Regions from separate parts of the Burkholderia sp. JKS000303 genome, predicted to be linked through region 1. Evidence: riboswitches for the same ligand, from Rfam matches in the RefSeq annotation. Region 1 holds a riboswitch; the other holds the start of a gene.

Region 1 (7,475 bases):
CGATCCCGTAGTACGCGTTGAACGGGAACGGTCGCGTGATGTCGGCTTCGGTGTAGGTCGGCGCGAGCCGCTCGCCGCTGAACAACCACGCCTGCACGCGGTCGTTCATGCGCGACACCGTCTCGAGGAACGTGTTGACCGACGCGTCGTCCTTCAGCGTGCAGCCGGTCAGCATCGTCAGGCCGCCGAGCGTCAGCACGCGCCGATTGAACAGCCGCCGCGACGGCATTTCGAGCGCGCGGCGCACGTCGAGCTCGAGCGACTTCCGGTCGAGCGTCCAGCGCGAACCGTCGCGCTTGTATTCGGATTCCGACATGATGATTTCCTCACCCGAAGTTGACGGGTCAGCGCCCGCGCAGCATCGCGAGCAGCGAGCGCGGCACCAGCAGCGCCATCGCGACGTGAACGACGACGAATGCGACGAGCAGCGACATCGCCCAGAAGTGCACGACCCGCGCGTTGTCGTAGCCGCCGAACACTTCGCGCAGCAGCGGGAATTGCACGGATTTCCAGATCGTGAGCCCCGACAGCACCAGCACGACGAGATCGACGATCGCGGTCAGGTAGGCGGCACGCTGCACCGCGTTGTAGACGCTCAGGTCGTCGTGCGACAGCCGCCCGCCCAGCGCGGCACGGATGTCGCGCCAGATCGATGCCGGCGTGACGGGCAGCATCTTGCGCGCGAGGCGCCCCGTCGCGATCGACATCGCGAGGTAGAACAGCCCGTTGCCGACCAGCAGCCACATTGCCGCGAAATGCCATTGCAGCGCGCCGCCGAGCCAGCCGCCCAGCGTGAGCCCATGCGGAAACACGAACGGCGGATAGATCGGCGACGCGTCGTAGATGCGCCAGCCGGACAGCACCATCAGGATCGCCGCGAGCGCGTTGAGCCAGTGGCTCGCGCGTACCCACAGCGGATGAATCGGGCGCGCGGGCGGCGTGGCGGCTGCGCGGCCGGTAGCGGGAACGGTTTGCATGATGAAGACTCCCAGAATGTGTCGGCGGGACGGGACGCGATGCGGGCGGGCGGCCGTCGTGCGACGCACGCGCCGGCCGCACCGCGTCCGCCTCCGTCAGTTCGACGGCGCCATCTTGTCGCCCGACGACTTGCCCATCTCGTCGTGCGACATCGCGTCTTTTTTCATCGCATGCTTCTTCATGCCGTTCTTCTTCATGGCATCGTGGCCCATCGCATCCTTGGCCATGGCGTCGTGGCCCATCGCGTCCTTCGACATCGACGAACCCGGCTGCGACATCGCGTCGTTCTGCGCATACGCGCCCGTGGCGATCGTGGCGAAGGCGGCGACGCAAGCGGCAATCAGTACTTTTTTCATGACATCTCTCCAAAACATGGGTTTAAGGAGCCGAATAGACGGACGACGTCGCGGGAAATGACAGCCGCTGCGAAAATTTTTTTGAGATTGCGCGAAAGCGCGTCATGCTGCACCGCTTCGCCGCTGCCGGCCAAGCCGTGGGGCCATGCGGCGGCGACACACGCTGCCATTTCGACGGGCCATCGTACTGCCCGCCATGCTGCGGCCGCACCGGGGCAGCCGATCCTGTCCCGGTTGAAACCGCCGCCAAGCCGGTGTATCGTGTGCGCTGCTAACGCGGGGGTCCTGCAATGCGCTCGGTCAAACAACCGGCATTGCGGGTGAGAAATACCCTTTGAACCTGATCTGGATAATGCCAGCGCAGGGAAGCGTACGGATTTCGCCGCCATCCTTCTGACGAAATCCGCCGCCTCACCAAACCTCGTCTCCTGCTTAGCTCGAGCCCCACATTCGTCAAGGGCTCCGGGCAAGCGCCGACGCGCCTGTCCGGCGCTCACACAGGAGATTGCATGAACGCCAATCCGAAGTTTCTGTCTGCCGACGCCCACGTCGACGCCGCTGCCGTCGCGCCGCTGCCCAACTCGCGCAAGGTTTATGTAACCGGCTCGCAGCCCGACATCCGCGTGCCGATGCGCGAAATCACGCAGGCCGACACACCGACCGGCTTCGGCGGCGAAAAGAATCCGCCGATCTACGTGTACGACACGTCGGGCCCCTACACCGATCCGGACGCGAAGATCGACATCCGCGCGGGCCTGCCCGCGCTGCGCCAGGGCTGGATCGAAGCACGCGGCGACACCGAAACGCTCGACGGCCTGTCGAGCCAGTACGGCCTCGAACGTGCCGCCGATTCGGCCACCGCCGACCTGCGTTTCCCGGGCCTGCATCGCAACCCGCGCCGCGCGCAAGCCGGCAAGAACGTCACGCAGATGCACTATGCGCGCCAAGGCATCATCACGCCGGAAATGGAATACATCGCGATCCGCGAGAACCAGCGCCGCGCCGAATACCTCGAGAGCCTGAAGTCGAGCGGCCCGAACGGTGCGAAGCTCGCCGCGATGATGGGCCGCCAGCATCCGGGCCAGGCGTTCGGCGCCGCGGCCTACGGTGCGAACGCGCTGGCCGAGATCACGCCGGAATTCGTGCGCTCGGAAGTGGCGTGCGGCCGCGCGATCATCCCCGCGAACATCAACCACCCGGAATCCGAGCCGATGATCATCGGCCGCAACTTCCTCGTGAAGATCAACGCGAACATCGGCAACTCGGCCGTCACGTCGTCGATCGGCGAGGAAGTCGACAAGATGACGTGGGCGATCCGCTGGGGCGGCGACACGGTGATGGACCTGTCGACCGGCAAGCACATCCATGAAACGCGCGAGTGGATCATCCGCAACAGCCCGGTGCCGATCGGCACGGTGCCGATCTACCAGGCGCTGGAAAAGGTCAACGGCAAGGCCGAGGACCTCACCTGGGAAATCTTCCGCGACACGCTGATCGAGCAGGCCGAGCAAGGCGTCGACTACTTCACGATCCACGCGGGCGTGCGCCTGCAATACGTGCCGCTCACCGCGAACCGGATGACGGGCATCGTGTCGCGCGGCGGCTCGATCATGGCGAAGTGGTGCCTCGCGCATCACAAGGAAAGCTTCCTGTACGAACACTTCGAAGACATCTGCGAGATCATGAAGGCGTACGATGTGAGCTTCTCGCTCGGCGACGGCCTGCGCCCCGGCTCGATCTACGACGCGAACGACGAAGCGCAGCTCGGTGAGCTGAAGACGCTCGGCGAACTCACGCAGATCGCATGGAAGCACGACGTGCAGGTGATGATCGAAGGCCCCGGCCACGTGCCGATGCAGCTGATCAAGGAGAACATGGATCTCCAGCTCGACTGGTGCAAGGAAGCGCCGTTCTACACGCTCGGGCCGCTGACCACCGACATCGCACCGGGCTACGACCACATCACGTCGGGCATCGGCGCCGCGATGATCGGCTGGTTCGGCACCGCGATGCTCTGCTACGTGACGCCGAAGGAACACCTCGGGCTGCCGAACAAGGACGACGTGAAGGAAGGGATCATCACGTACAAGCTCGCCGCGCACGCCGCCGACCTCGCCAAGGGCCACCCGGGCGCGCAGGTACGCGACAACGCGCTGTCGAAGGCGCGTTTCGAGTTCCGCTGGGAAGACCAGTTCAACATCGGTCTCGACCCGGACAAGGCTCGCGAATTCCACGACGAGACGCTGCCGAAGGATTCGGCGAAGGTCGCCCACTTCTGCTCGATGTGCGGCCCGCACTTCTGCTCAATGAAGATCACGCAGGACGTGCGCGAGTTCGCCGCGCAGCAAGGCGTGTCGGAAACCGAAGCGCTGAAGAAGGGGATGGAAGTCAAGGCGGTCGAGTTCGTGAAGACCGGCTCCGAGATCTATCACCGTCAGTAAGCGTTCGCGGCGGTCCGCACGGACCGCATCGCGCCGCACGAAGCCCGCTTTCGAGCGGGCTTTTTTGCGCCCCGGCGCCGCATGCCGCGTGCCTGCCGCCCCAGGCGAAACAAATGATTACGAAACCGCCGGAGGCTTAACAAGTCCTTACAGCGACGTCCGGAGACGGCGGGTAGATTGGGTTCATGCGCGGCCGCCAGCCGGTCGCGCGCCCTCCGTTCACTACCACAAGGACAACGATCATGAATACGATTCGGCGTTTTGGGGTATGCGCTCTGCTCGTCGCGACGGTGGCCAGCCTGTCGGCCTGCGATTCGATGTCACGACGTCAGCGCGATACGGCTGTCGGCGCGGGCGTCGGCGGCGTGGCCGGCGCGGCGATCGGCGGCAGTGCGCTGTCGACGCTGGGCGGTGCGGCGGCCGGCGGCATCATCGGTAACCAGATCGGCAAGTAACCGGCCCGGTATCGCGCCCCGTCGCCGCGCGACACGCGGCGCTTTTTCGGCAGACGGCGTTTCCGCAGTGCGGAAGCGCCGTTTTCGCATGGGGCGCCGTGCTTGCCCGGCGGCCATCGCCGGCGCGTGCGGAAATGATCCGTTACCGTTTTGCGCCCCGTGTCATCGCCGCGCGGCCTAAGCTTAAGCATCTGCCGATTGCCGGCCCCGCCGGAGAGAGATCATGACCAGGACCTTCGTCGCCGCGGCGCTCGCGTGCGCGACACTCGCCGGCTGCTACTACCCGTATGGCTACTATCCGCCCGGCTATTACGCAGCGGCGCCCGTCCAGCCGGCGCCCGCGTATGTGGACCCCGGCCCCGCGTACTACTATCCCGCACCTGCCTATGCACCGGCATGGGGCGGCTATTGGGGCCCGGCAATGTCGCTGAACTTCGGGTTCGGCGGACACGGCGGCTGGCACCATCACTGAGCGCGCCCGGCTCGCCTGCGCGGCCCGCGGCGAGCACTTCCGGTTTCTTGCCGTTTCATTCCGTCGTGAAACGACGGTGCGGTAACGCGGTGTAAGATTCATCGCATCCCGTCCCGTCGCCCTTCACGATCGATGTCGCCCAAGAACGCCTTTCTGCTCACCATCCTCGCCGCCCTGTGGGGCGCGTCGTTCCTGTTCATCCGGATCGGCGTCGCTGAATTCGGCGTCGCCCCGCTGATGGCACTGCGGGTCGGCATCGGCGCGCTGCTCCTGATCGGCCTCGCGCTGACCCGCTTCAAGCCGGCCGAACTCGCCGCCCGGCTGCGCCAGCACGCGGTGCCATTGTTCGTCGTCGGCGTACTGAATTCGGGTGCGCCGTTCTGCCTGTTCGCCTATGCCGAACTGACGCTGTCGGCCGGCGTGACGTCGGTGATCAACGCGACGGCCCCGCTGTGGGGCGCGCTCGTCGCGTATGTGTGGCTGAAGGACACACTGTCGCTGCCGCGCACGCTCGGCCTCGTGATCGGCTTTGCCGGCGTGCTCACGCTCGTGTGGAACCAGATCGCGAACGCGCACGGCAGCACCGGCGCCAGCGCCACCGCGCTCGCGGCCGCCGCCGCGCTGGGTGCGACACTGCTGTACGGGATCGCGGCCAACTACACGAAGCGCAAGCTCACCGGCGTCGATCCGCTCGTCAACGCGACCGGCAGCATGATCGGCTCGACCGTGCTGCTGCTGCCGTTCGCGATCGCGACCTGGCCGGCCGCGACGGTCAGCGCGCACGCCTGGGGCGCCGTGCTCGCGCTCGGCATCGCATGCACGGGTATCGCGTATTTCATCTACTTCTTCCTGATCTCGCATATCGGGCCGTCCCGCGCGATTACCGTCACGTTCGTGATTCCCGTGTTCGGCCTGCTGTGGGGCGCGCTGTTCCTCGGCGAGCGCGTGTCGGTCGTGATGATCGAAGGCTGCGCGATCGTGCTGGTCGGCACCGCGCTCGCGACCGGCGTGATCAAGCGGATTCCCGGCGTGCGCACGCGCGGCGGCAAGGCGGCCTGAGCCGCGCGACGGCGCCCCCGCTGTTGCTCGTCGGGTTTCCCGCGACCGGCGCGATCCGGCCGATGGCCGCGCACGGTCGCGCGGCCATCCGGCGTTCCGGCGCCCGCTTCGTTCGACTCGGTTGATCTCGCGCAATGGCGCCGGCACGGCGCCTGTTTAGCGTTTGCGTCTGGAGTTACCCTGATACGCGAGCCGCCTCGTTCCCGTTACACTCGGAATACTCATCCGCAGAAGGCGGTTACGATGCACCACGTTCTTTCGCGTCCACCTGCGCGTGCGACTGCTTCAGCGTGGCGGCACGATACCGCCCCCCCGTTCGCCGGGCACCGTTGACATGAAGCCCCTTCGCGACCTCTCGCTCAATTCCCTGCTCGAACGCCTCAAGCCAACCCCGAGCGGCTGGCTCGCCACCTATCGCAACACGACGCTGCGCAGCGTGTTTCAACCCGTGCTGTCGATCACGCACAAGCGCGTGGTCGGTTACGAAGCGCTGCTGCGCGTCGTGGATACGGACGGCACGCTGCTCTCGCCGATCGCGCTGTTCGACAGGACCCGCGCCGACGCCGACGCGCTGCTGCTCGACCGGCTCGCCCGCTGCCTGCATACGGCCAATTTCGTGTCGCAAGGCATCGGCGACGGCTGGCTGTTCCTGAACGTGACGCCGCGCGTGCTCGATTCGGGCCTCGTGCAGCGCGAATTCGTCGAGGCGCTGTGCCGGCATTTCGCGCTGCCGCCGAACCGCATCGTGCTGGAGGTCGTCGAACAGCCGGCACGCGACGAAGCCGCGCTCGCGCGCACGATCGACATGATCCAGCATCGCGACTTCCTGATCGCGATCGACGATTTCGGCACCGGATTCTCGAATTTCGACCGCGTGTGGCGCGCACGGCCCGATATCGTCAAGCTCGACCGTTCGCTCGTCGAGCGCGCGACGTGGTCGGCCGACGATCGCCGCATCATGCATCACCTCGTGTCGATGCTCCATCAGGCCGGCGCGATGGTGCTCGCCGAAGGTGTCGAAAGCGACGATGCGCTGCAGGCGCTGATGGAGGCCGACATTGATTTCGTCCAGGGCTTCCAGTTCGGCCAGCCCGATGCGTCGATCGCGCACGCGAGCGCCGCGGTGCCCGCGATGCTCGACGCCGCGTGGCAACGCTTCATCGCTCACCGGCATACGCCGGTCGTCGCCGAACAACCGGGCTTCGACGCGATCGAGCGGCTCGTGCTTGCCGGTGCGGCCACATTCGCGGCGAGCGGCAACCTGAACGATGCCGCGCAGCGCGTATTCGCCGTGCCGGCCGCGCGCCGCGTGTTCGTCACGGACGAGATCGGCGAGCAGTTCCTGCCGTCGATCGGCGCGCGCCCCGAGGACGGCCAACCGAGTGCTGCCCGCCTTTCGCCACTGTTTCCGGAAACCCACAGCAACTGGTCGCGGCGCCCGTACTTCCAGCGCGCGATCGCCGCGCCGGGGCGCGTCGCGCTGATGGGCCCGCACTTCTCGCTGACGGAAGGCCGCGACTGCTACACGGCGGCGGTCGCGATTCGCGCGCAGAACCGCCTCGTCGTGTTCTGCGTCGATTTCGTGCTCGACAGCGCGGGAACCGTGATGCGGTAACGGGGCGCGGCACGCTCTGCCGCGTGCCGCATCGACCGCGCTTTCGTCAGTCGACGATCTTCCCTCTTCCCGACTTCACCGCGCTGCGGCGCGACTTGT
Region 2 (7,475 bases), 930 kb from region 1:
GAGCTCGCGCACGAGCGACAGCGCAACCAGCAGGCCGAGTGCCTGCTCGGAGCCATAGCGATTCAGCGTGTAATAACCCTGCAGGCCGAGCACGAAGCCGACGAACAGCCCCGACACGGCGATGATCACGAACGAATAATTGCCGAGAAAGTGAATCTGTTTCGTGACGAGCCGCGGCCGGCGCAGCAGCGGAAAGAATTCCAGCACGAGGCGCAGGAACAGCCGCGTGCCGTAGCCCGCGCGCTCGAGGCTGCCGATGACGTAACGTCCGATCGCGCTGATCATGCGCGCCCTCCGCCGAGCCCGAAATCCGCTGCCAGCGGCGGGCTCGTGTAGTGAAATTTGTACGGGCCGTCCGGCGCGCCGTCGATGAACTGGCGCACGCTCGGATCGGTCGATGCGCGCAGCTCGTCAGGCGTCCCTTGCGCGAGCACGCCGCCGTTGGCCAGGAAATACACGTAGTCGGCGATCGCGAACGATTCGGGCACGTCGTGCGTGACGAGAATCGACGTCGCGCCGAGCGCCTGGTTCAGCGTGCGGATCAGGTTCGCGGTGATGCCGAGCGAGATCGGGTCGAGACCGGCGAACGGCTCGTCATACATGATGAGCTGCGGGTCGAGCGCGATCGCGCGCGCCAGCGCGATGCGGCGCGCCATCCCGCCCGATACCTCGGACGGCATCAGGTCGCGTGCGCCGCGCAGGCCGACCGCGTTGAGCTTCATCAGCACGAGGTCGCGAATCAGGTCTTCGGGCAGATCGGTGTGTTCGCGCAGCGTAAACGCAACGTTCTCGAACACCGACATGTCGGTGAACAACGCACCGAACTGGAACAACATGCCCATCTTGCGGCGCAGCGCGTACAGACCGTCGCGCGTCTGTGCGCCAACGTCGGCGCCGTCGAACAGCACCTGGCCGCGGCTCGCGCGCACGAGGCCGCCGATCAGGCGCAGCACGGTCGTCTTGCCGCAACCCGAGCCGCCCATGACAGCGACGACCTGGCCGCGCCCGAAGCGCATGTTCAGGTTCGACAGGACGAGGCGGTCGCCGTAGCCAAAGTCGACGTCGCGAAGTTCCAGCAGTGTCTCGGTAGGAGTGGGGCTCACGGAGCTGACAGTCCTTTTACGCAGAACGCCGAATTATAGGGCCTGCCTTGGAATGATGTCGTGACGCCGTTCCGGGCCCTGCGGTCAATGATTGTCAAATTGTCGGGCAAAACATTGCTGCAACGCAACAATCGCCGCCCGATAATTGATAGCGCCCGTCACCGCACTGACCACCGCCACGCTGCCCACGCCCGTCGCGAGGACGTCCGGCAACGCATCGAGCCCCACGCCGCCGATCGCGACGAGCGGCGCCCGCGCGCCCGCGAAGCGCGCGTAGCGGGCGATCCGCGCCAGGCCCTGCGGCGGTGCCGCGACCGCCTTGGTCGCGGTGGCATAGACCGGGCCGAGCGCGAGATAGCTCGGACGCTCGTGCAAGGCCCGCAACATTTCGTAATAACCGTGGCTCGACAGCCCGAGGCGCAGGCCGGCGCGCGCGATCGCGGCGAGATCGGCCGTTTCGAGGTCTTCCTGGCCCAGATGTACGCCGTACGCCCCCTCTTCTACCGCGATCTGCCAGTGATCATTGATGAACACGCGCGCATCGGGGCAGCGGCGCCCCGCGGCGACCGCACGCGCAATCTCCCGGCGCAGCGCATCGGGGTTCGCATCCTTCACGCGCAGTTGCACGGTCCGTGCGCCGCAATCGAGCACGCGCTCGACCCATTCGGCATCCGGTACGACCGGATAGAGACCGAGTTGCGGCGGGCACGGCGGGAACGCCGGCTCCGGCGCGGCGGCCAGGCCGGCGACGCGCGGAAACCACACGGCATCGACCGGCCACGCGTCCGCGCCGCGCGTCTCGTCGCCGTCGCGCCACGCCAGCGCGAGCACCAGCGCGTCGATCGGTGCGAAGCCGCAATCGAGGAATGCGGCGAGCGCCGCGATCCAGTCGTCCGCGAGCGGATGCGCGGCGTCGAGCGCGTAGCGCACGCCCGCGGCATGCAGCGCCGCGCCGTGTTCGTCGAATTCGATCGCGACCGCGTCCGGCGACGCCGGGCGCGACGCGGCCGACGCGCGCGACTGCGCGGTACGGTCGCCGGCCGATACGATCAGCACGTCGCCGTCGGCCGGCACGTCGGGCGTCGCCACGCAAAGCCGCCACGGCGCCGCGGCGCCCGGCCACTCGCCGAGGCGCGCGCGAATCCGTTCGGCCGCTTCGGCCAGCTCGTCGGCCGGCGGCCAGAAGGCATCGGCGAATCGCGTGCTCATGCGCCGCCTCCGTCCTGGTGCCAGAACGGCATCCCGACGACCGGCGTGCTCGCGTGAGCGGTCTCGCGCGCATCCATCGGGCCGGCCAGGTAAGCGGCACGGCCGGCCTCGACGCCCTGCGCGAACGCACGCGCCATGATTTCCGGGTGCGTGGCCTGCGACACGGCCGTGTTCAGCAGTACGCCGTCGAAGCCCCACTCCATCACCTGGCACGCATGCGACGGCACGCCGAGCCCCGCGTCGACGATCAGCGGCACGTCAGGCAGCCGCTCGCGCAGCACACGCAGCCCGTACGGGTTCACGACGCCCTTGCCGGTGCCGATCGGCGCGCCCCACGGCATCAGCGCCTCGCAGCCGACGTCGAGCAGGCGCCGGCCGATCACGAGATCCTCGGTGCAGTACGGCAGCACCTTGAAACCGTCCTTGACCAGTTGCGCGGCCGCCTCGATCAGCCCGATCGGGTCGGGTTGCAGCGTGTAGTCGTCGCCGATCAGCTCGAGCTTGATCCAGTCGGTGTCGAACACCTCGCGCGCCATGTGCGCGGTCGTCACCGCCTCGGCGACGGTCTGGCAGCCGGCCGTGTTCGGCAGCAGCGGCACCGCGTGGCGCTTGAGCAGATCGAAGAAGCCAGCCTCGGCCGTGCCGCCCGTCATCTGGCGGCGCAGCGCGACCGTCACCATCCCGGGCCGCGACGCGGCAATCGAATCGGACAGCGACTGCAGCGACGGATAGCGCGACGTGCCGAGCAGCACGCGGCTTGCGAAGGTTTCGCCGTACAGCGTCAACGCGTCGGCGGAAGTGAGGGACGTCATGTCGTTTTCCTGGAAGAGCGGGGACGGACCGGCGGCGCTCAGCCGCCCGCGACGGGATGCACCACGTCGAGCTTGTCGCCCGCCGCAAGCGCACGCGCCGCATGCTGCGTGCGCGCGACGAAATTGCCGTTCAGCGCGACCGCGTACGGCGGACGTGCGCCGAACGCGGCGAGCGCGTCGGCCACCGTCGCATCGTCGGGCAGCGTCAGGGTCTGTTGGTTGATCTGGATATCCATGGGACTCGGGTCGAATTCGGTGAGCGATGCGCGTCAGGCCGGCTGGCGCACGTCGTCGCGGTGATGAAGGAGCGTCGGCCAGCGCGCCGCATCGCGCCACGCGGCGAACGCGTCGGCATCGCTGAACGCGCCGCCCAGCGCGGCTTGCGCGAAGCCGACGGCCGCCTGCGCGACTTCCGGCGCGATCATGAAGCCGTGCCGGTACAGGCCGTTGACGGCGAGCGTCGACGCGCCGTCCCAGATCACCGCCGGGCGATGATCGGGCAGCGTCGGGCGGCACTGCGCATTCAGTTCGAGGATGCGTGCCTCGCCGAACGCCGGGTGCACGGAGAATGCCGCGCTCAGCAGTTCGAGCGCGGAGCGCACGCTGACGGGCGACATGTCCTCGCCCTCCACTTCGGTCGCGCCGATCACGTACAGGTCGTCCTGCTTCGGCGCGATGTACAGCGGATAACGCGGATGCAGCAGCCGCACCGGCCGCGTGAGCCCGATGCCGGGCGCACGCACGCGCGCGACTTCGCCGCGGATGCCGCGCAGCGCGGGCAGCACCGGCTTTGCGCCGAGCCCGCGACAATCGATCGTGAAATGCGCGTCGGGCCGGTTCGCGTCGTCGATCGCGACGTGCCAGTGCAGCTCGACGCCGCGCTGCGCGAGGCCCGCCGCCAGCGCGCGCAGCGCTTGCCGGTTGTCGAGCTGCCCTTCGCGCGGCAGCATCAGCCCGCGCGCGAAGCGGCCCGCCAGCGCGGGTTCGGCCGCGTCCACCTGCGCGCCCGCCAGCGCGACGAAGCCGCCGTCGAACAGTTCGGCCGGCGCGTTCGCACGCACGCGCCGCTCGAACAGCGGCGCCTCCGCGCGATCCGCGTGGTGCCAGACGACGAGCGTGCCGTGATGCTGGAAGAACACGGGTTCGGGCAGCTCCGCGAGCCACTGCGGCCAGCGGGCGAGCGACGCGGCGCCGAGCTCGGTGATCAGCAATTCGGCGCTCGCCGCCTCGGCGAGCGGCGCGAGCATCGCGGCGGCGATCCACGCGGCCGACTGCTCGCCATCCGGGCCGCCGCGCTCGTACAGCGCGACGCGATGCCCGTCGCCCGCGAGCCGCCATGCGATCAGGCGACCGACCAGGCCGCCGCCGAGCACGGCGAAATCCGGCCGGCGATCGTGAACGTTCGAAGCAGAGGTGTTCATCGTGCGCCCTCCGCGCGGGCGCGCGAGACGAGCGCCAATGCGCGCGCACCGTCCCGTGCCAACGCACACGACGGTGAAACAGGAACAGCGAAAAAGACTGAAGATTGAGCGGTCATCATTCCTTCCGTAACGCGCGATGCGCGTACCCAAAAGGACGAAACCGGCAGCAAAGGCCGGCCGGGCGGGACTCGGGCGCTGACCATGTGGGATGGCAGCCAGCGCGACCCGGCGGGATCAGAAACTTCCCTCGCCGGTATTACCCGGATCGGGTGCGAAGGGTCTTTCTCAGCCTCGCCGCATCGCCCGGAACTACCCGTCGGCCGCGCTCGAAGCACCCCTGTTTCGTCGTCGGCCATTAGACCATAAAAGCGGAAAGCGCCGCAAACTGTCCCCCTTGCGGCAAATTCGCCGTCGTGCCGGGCCGCTCTGGCACAATGCCTGCAGGCCGGCCGCGCGAGCGGCCGGTTGCCGCGTCACCGCCGGCCTTAAGTGCCGTTTAAGACGCGCGGGCGACCATCCGAGCGCCCGCCGTCCGTCGGCATCTTGTCCGGCATGCCGTATCGCGGCGCGCGCCCGGCTTCGCCCGGCCCGCGCGCCGGCTACTCATCAGGAAGCACATGACCCAATCGAACGATCCCGTCCGCTCCGCCTCCGACGCGCCGCAGGACGAGCGCCCGATATCCGCGTGGAGCCTTATCAAGCCCTACTGGGTGTCATCCGAATGGAAAATCGCGTGGGGCCTGCTGATCACGATCATCGCGATCAACCTCTGCGTGGTCTGGATCAACGTCAAGCTGAACAAGTGGAACGCGCAGTTCTACAACGCGCTGCAGTCGAAGAACGTCCACGACTTCCCGAACCTGCTGATGCAGTTCTCGGCACTCGCGTTCGGCTTCATCATCCTTGCGGTGTACGGCCGCTACCTGCGGCAGATGCTCGGCTTCCGCTGGCGCCAGTGGCTCACCGACCGCTTCCTCGGCCAGTGGCTCGGCGATCGCGCGTTCTACCGGATCGAACGCGACCGGCTCGCCGACAACCCCGACCAGCGGATCACCGACGACCTCCAGTCGTTCGCGACGACAACGCTCGCACTGTCGCTCGACCTGCTGTCGACGGTCGTCACGCTGGTGTCGTTCATCACGATCCTGTGGTCGCTCGCGGGTGCGCTGACGCTGTCGCTCGGCGCGACGCCGATCACGATTCCCGGCTACATGGTGTGGGCGGCCGCGCTGTACGCGGTGATCGGTTCGCTGATCATCCAGAAGGTCGGCCATCCGCTCGTGTCGATCAACTACCAGCAGCAGCGCGTCGAGGCAGACTTCCGCTTCGGGCTGATCCGCGTGCGCGAGAACGCCGAGCAGATCGCGTTCTACGACGGCGAGAAAACCGAGACCGGCAACGCGCAGAGCCTCTTCATGCGCATCCGCGACAACTGGTGGCGCGTGATGAAGTACACGAAGCGCCTCACGTTCGTGTTGAGCTTCTACGGGCAGATCGCGATCATCTTCCCGCTCGTCGTCGCCGCGCCGCGCTATTTCGCGGGCGCGTTCTCGTTCGGCGTGCTGATGCAGATCTCGTCCGCGTTCGGCACCGTCAGCGATTCGTTCTCGTGGTTCATCAACAGTTACTCGACCCTCGTCGAATGGCGTGCAACCGTCAACCGTCTGCGGGAATTCAAGCGCGTGATGGGCACGTCGCACCTGAAGGAAAGCCTGTCGCCCGCGACCGAGCACGGCGGCATCAACCTGCACTACGTCGATGCCGCGAAGCTGTCGACGTCGTCGCTGAAGCTCGCGCTGCCGAACGGCAACGCGCTCGCGAACATCGGCAACGTGACGATCGAGCCCGGCTCGCGCTGGCTCGTGATCGGCAAGTCGGGTTCCGGCAAGAGCACCTTCATGCGCGCGCTCGCGGGCCTGTGGCCGTTCGGCGACGGCGCGATCGACGCGCCGGTCGGCGCGCGGATGATGTTCGTGCCGCAAACCAGCTACTTGCCGATCGGCACGCTGAAGGCCGCGCTCACGTATCCGTCCGCACCCGACGCGTTCACCGACGATGCATGCCGCGACGCACTGCGCGCGTGCCGCCTCGAAGACTACGCCGAGCGCCTCGACGAAAGCGGGCACTGGACGCGCGTGCTGTCGCCGGGTGAACAGCAGCGTCTGGCCGGTGCGCGCGTGCTGCTGCACAAGCCGGACTTCCTGTTCCTCGACGAAGCCACGAGCGCGCTCGATGCCGACAACGAAGCGCGGCTCTATCACCTGTTCGCCGAACAGTTGCCGCAGGCCGCGATCGTCAGCATCGCGCACCGCGAATCGCTGGCTGCGTTCCACGTCGGCACGATCAACGTCGAACGCGTGAACGACGACGACAAGGTCGCTGCGTGAGCGCACGCGCCGCGCACCTCGCCCGGATCGCGCTGATCACCGGCGCGGGGTCGGGGATCGGCGCGGCACTGGCGCGGCGGCTCGCGGCGCCGGGCATCGCGCTCGCGCTGCATGCGCGCGGCGCCGACCAAGCAGCGCGTGCGCGGCTTGCCGACGTCGCCGCCGGCTGCACCGCGGCGGGCGCCGAATGCGTGACGCTCACCGGCGACCTCGCCGAGCCGGGCGTCGCGGCGGCGCTCGTCGATGCAACCGTCGCGCGTTTCGGCGGGCTCGACCAGCTGGTCGCGAATGCCGGGTTCGCCGCACGGCAGGCGTTTTCCGATCTCTCGCCGGACGCGCTCGCGTCCGCCTTCGCGGCGATGCCGGGCGCGTTCTCCGCGCTCGCGGGCCGCGCGCGGCCGCTGCTCGAGGCGTCGGCCGCGCCGCGCATCGTCGCGGTCAGCTCGTTCGTCGCACACCGTTACCGCGCCGATGCACCGTTCGCGGCGACCGCCGCCGCGAAGGCCGCGCTCGAATCGCTCGTGCGCACCACCGCGGCCGAAT

The links. Region 1 has a riboswitch for thiamine pyrophosphate ahead of thiC (phosphomethylpyrimidine synthase ThiC). Riboswitches for the same ligand answer to the same signal wherever they lie in the genome.
Region 2: linked by a shared signal. The riboswitch ahead of BX604_RS05915 (FAD-dependent oxidoreductase) and the one ahead of thiC (phosphomethylpyrimidine synthase ThiC) in region 1 are both predicted to bind thiamine pyrophosphate.

What each region holds. Positions count from the first base shown of each region.
Region 1 is NZ_PDBZ01000001.1:299,013-306,487, forward strand. It holds gene BX604_RS01380 (molybdopterin-dependent oxidoreductase) at 1-316, opposite strand, end outside; gene BX604_RS01385 (cytochrome b/b6 domain-containing protein) at 345-977, opposite strand; gene BX604_RS01390 (pentapeptide MXKDX repeat protein) at 1,074-1,334, opposite strand; TPP riboswitch at 1,603-1,719, shown strand; gene thiC (phosphomethylpyrimidine synthase ThiC) at 1,844-3,775, shown strand; gene BX604_RS01400 (glycine zipper 2TM domain-containing protein) at 4,018-4,230, shown strand; gene BX604_RS01405 (hypothetical protein) at 4,454-4,702, shown strand; gene BX604_RS01410 (DMT family transporter) at 4,835-5,761, shown strand; gene BX604_RS01415 (sensor domain-containing phosphodiesterase) at 6,096-7,376, shown strand; gene arfB (alternative ribosome rescue aminoacyl-tRNA hydrolase ArfB) at 7,423-7,475, opposite strand, start outside.
Region 2 is NZ_PDBZ01000001.1:1,231,224-1,238,698, forward strand. It holds gene mlaE (lipid asymmetry maintenance ABC transporter permease subunit MlaE) at 1-285, opposite strand, end outside; gene BX604_RS05895 (ABC transporter ATP-binding protein) at 282-1,103, opposite strand; gene thiE (thiamine phosphate synthase) at 1,188-2,312, opposite strand; gene BX604_RS05905 (thiazole synthase) at 2,309-3,124, opposite strand; gene thiS (sulfur carrier protein ThiS) at 3,163-3,360, opposite strand; gene BX604_RS05915 (FAD-dependent oxidoreductase) at 3,394-4,545, opposite strand; TPP riboswitch at 4,771-4,894, opposite strand; gene BX604_RS05920 (ABC transporter ATP-binding protein/permease) at 5,163-6,932, shown strand; gene BX604_RS05925 (SDR family NAD(P)-dependent oxidoreductase) at 6,929-7,475, shown strand, end outside.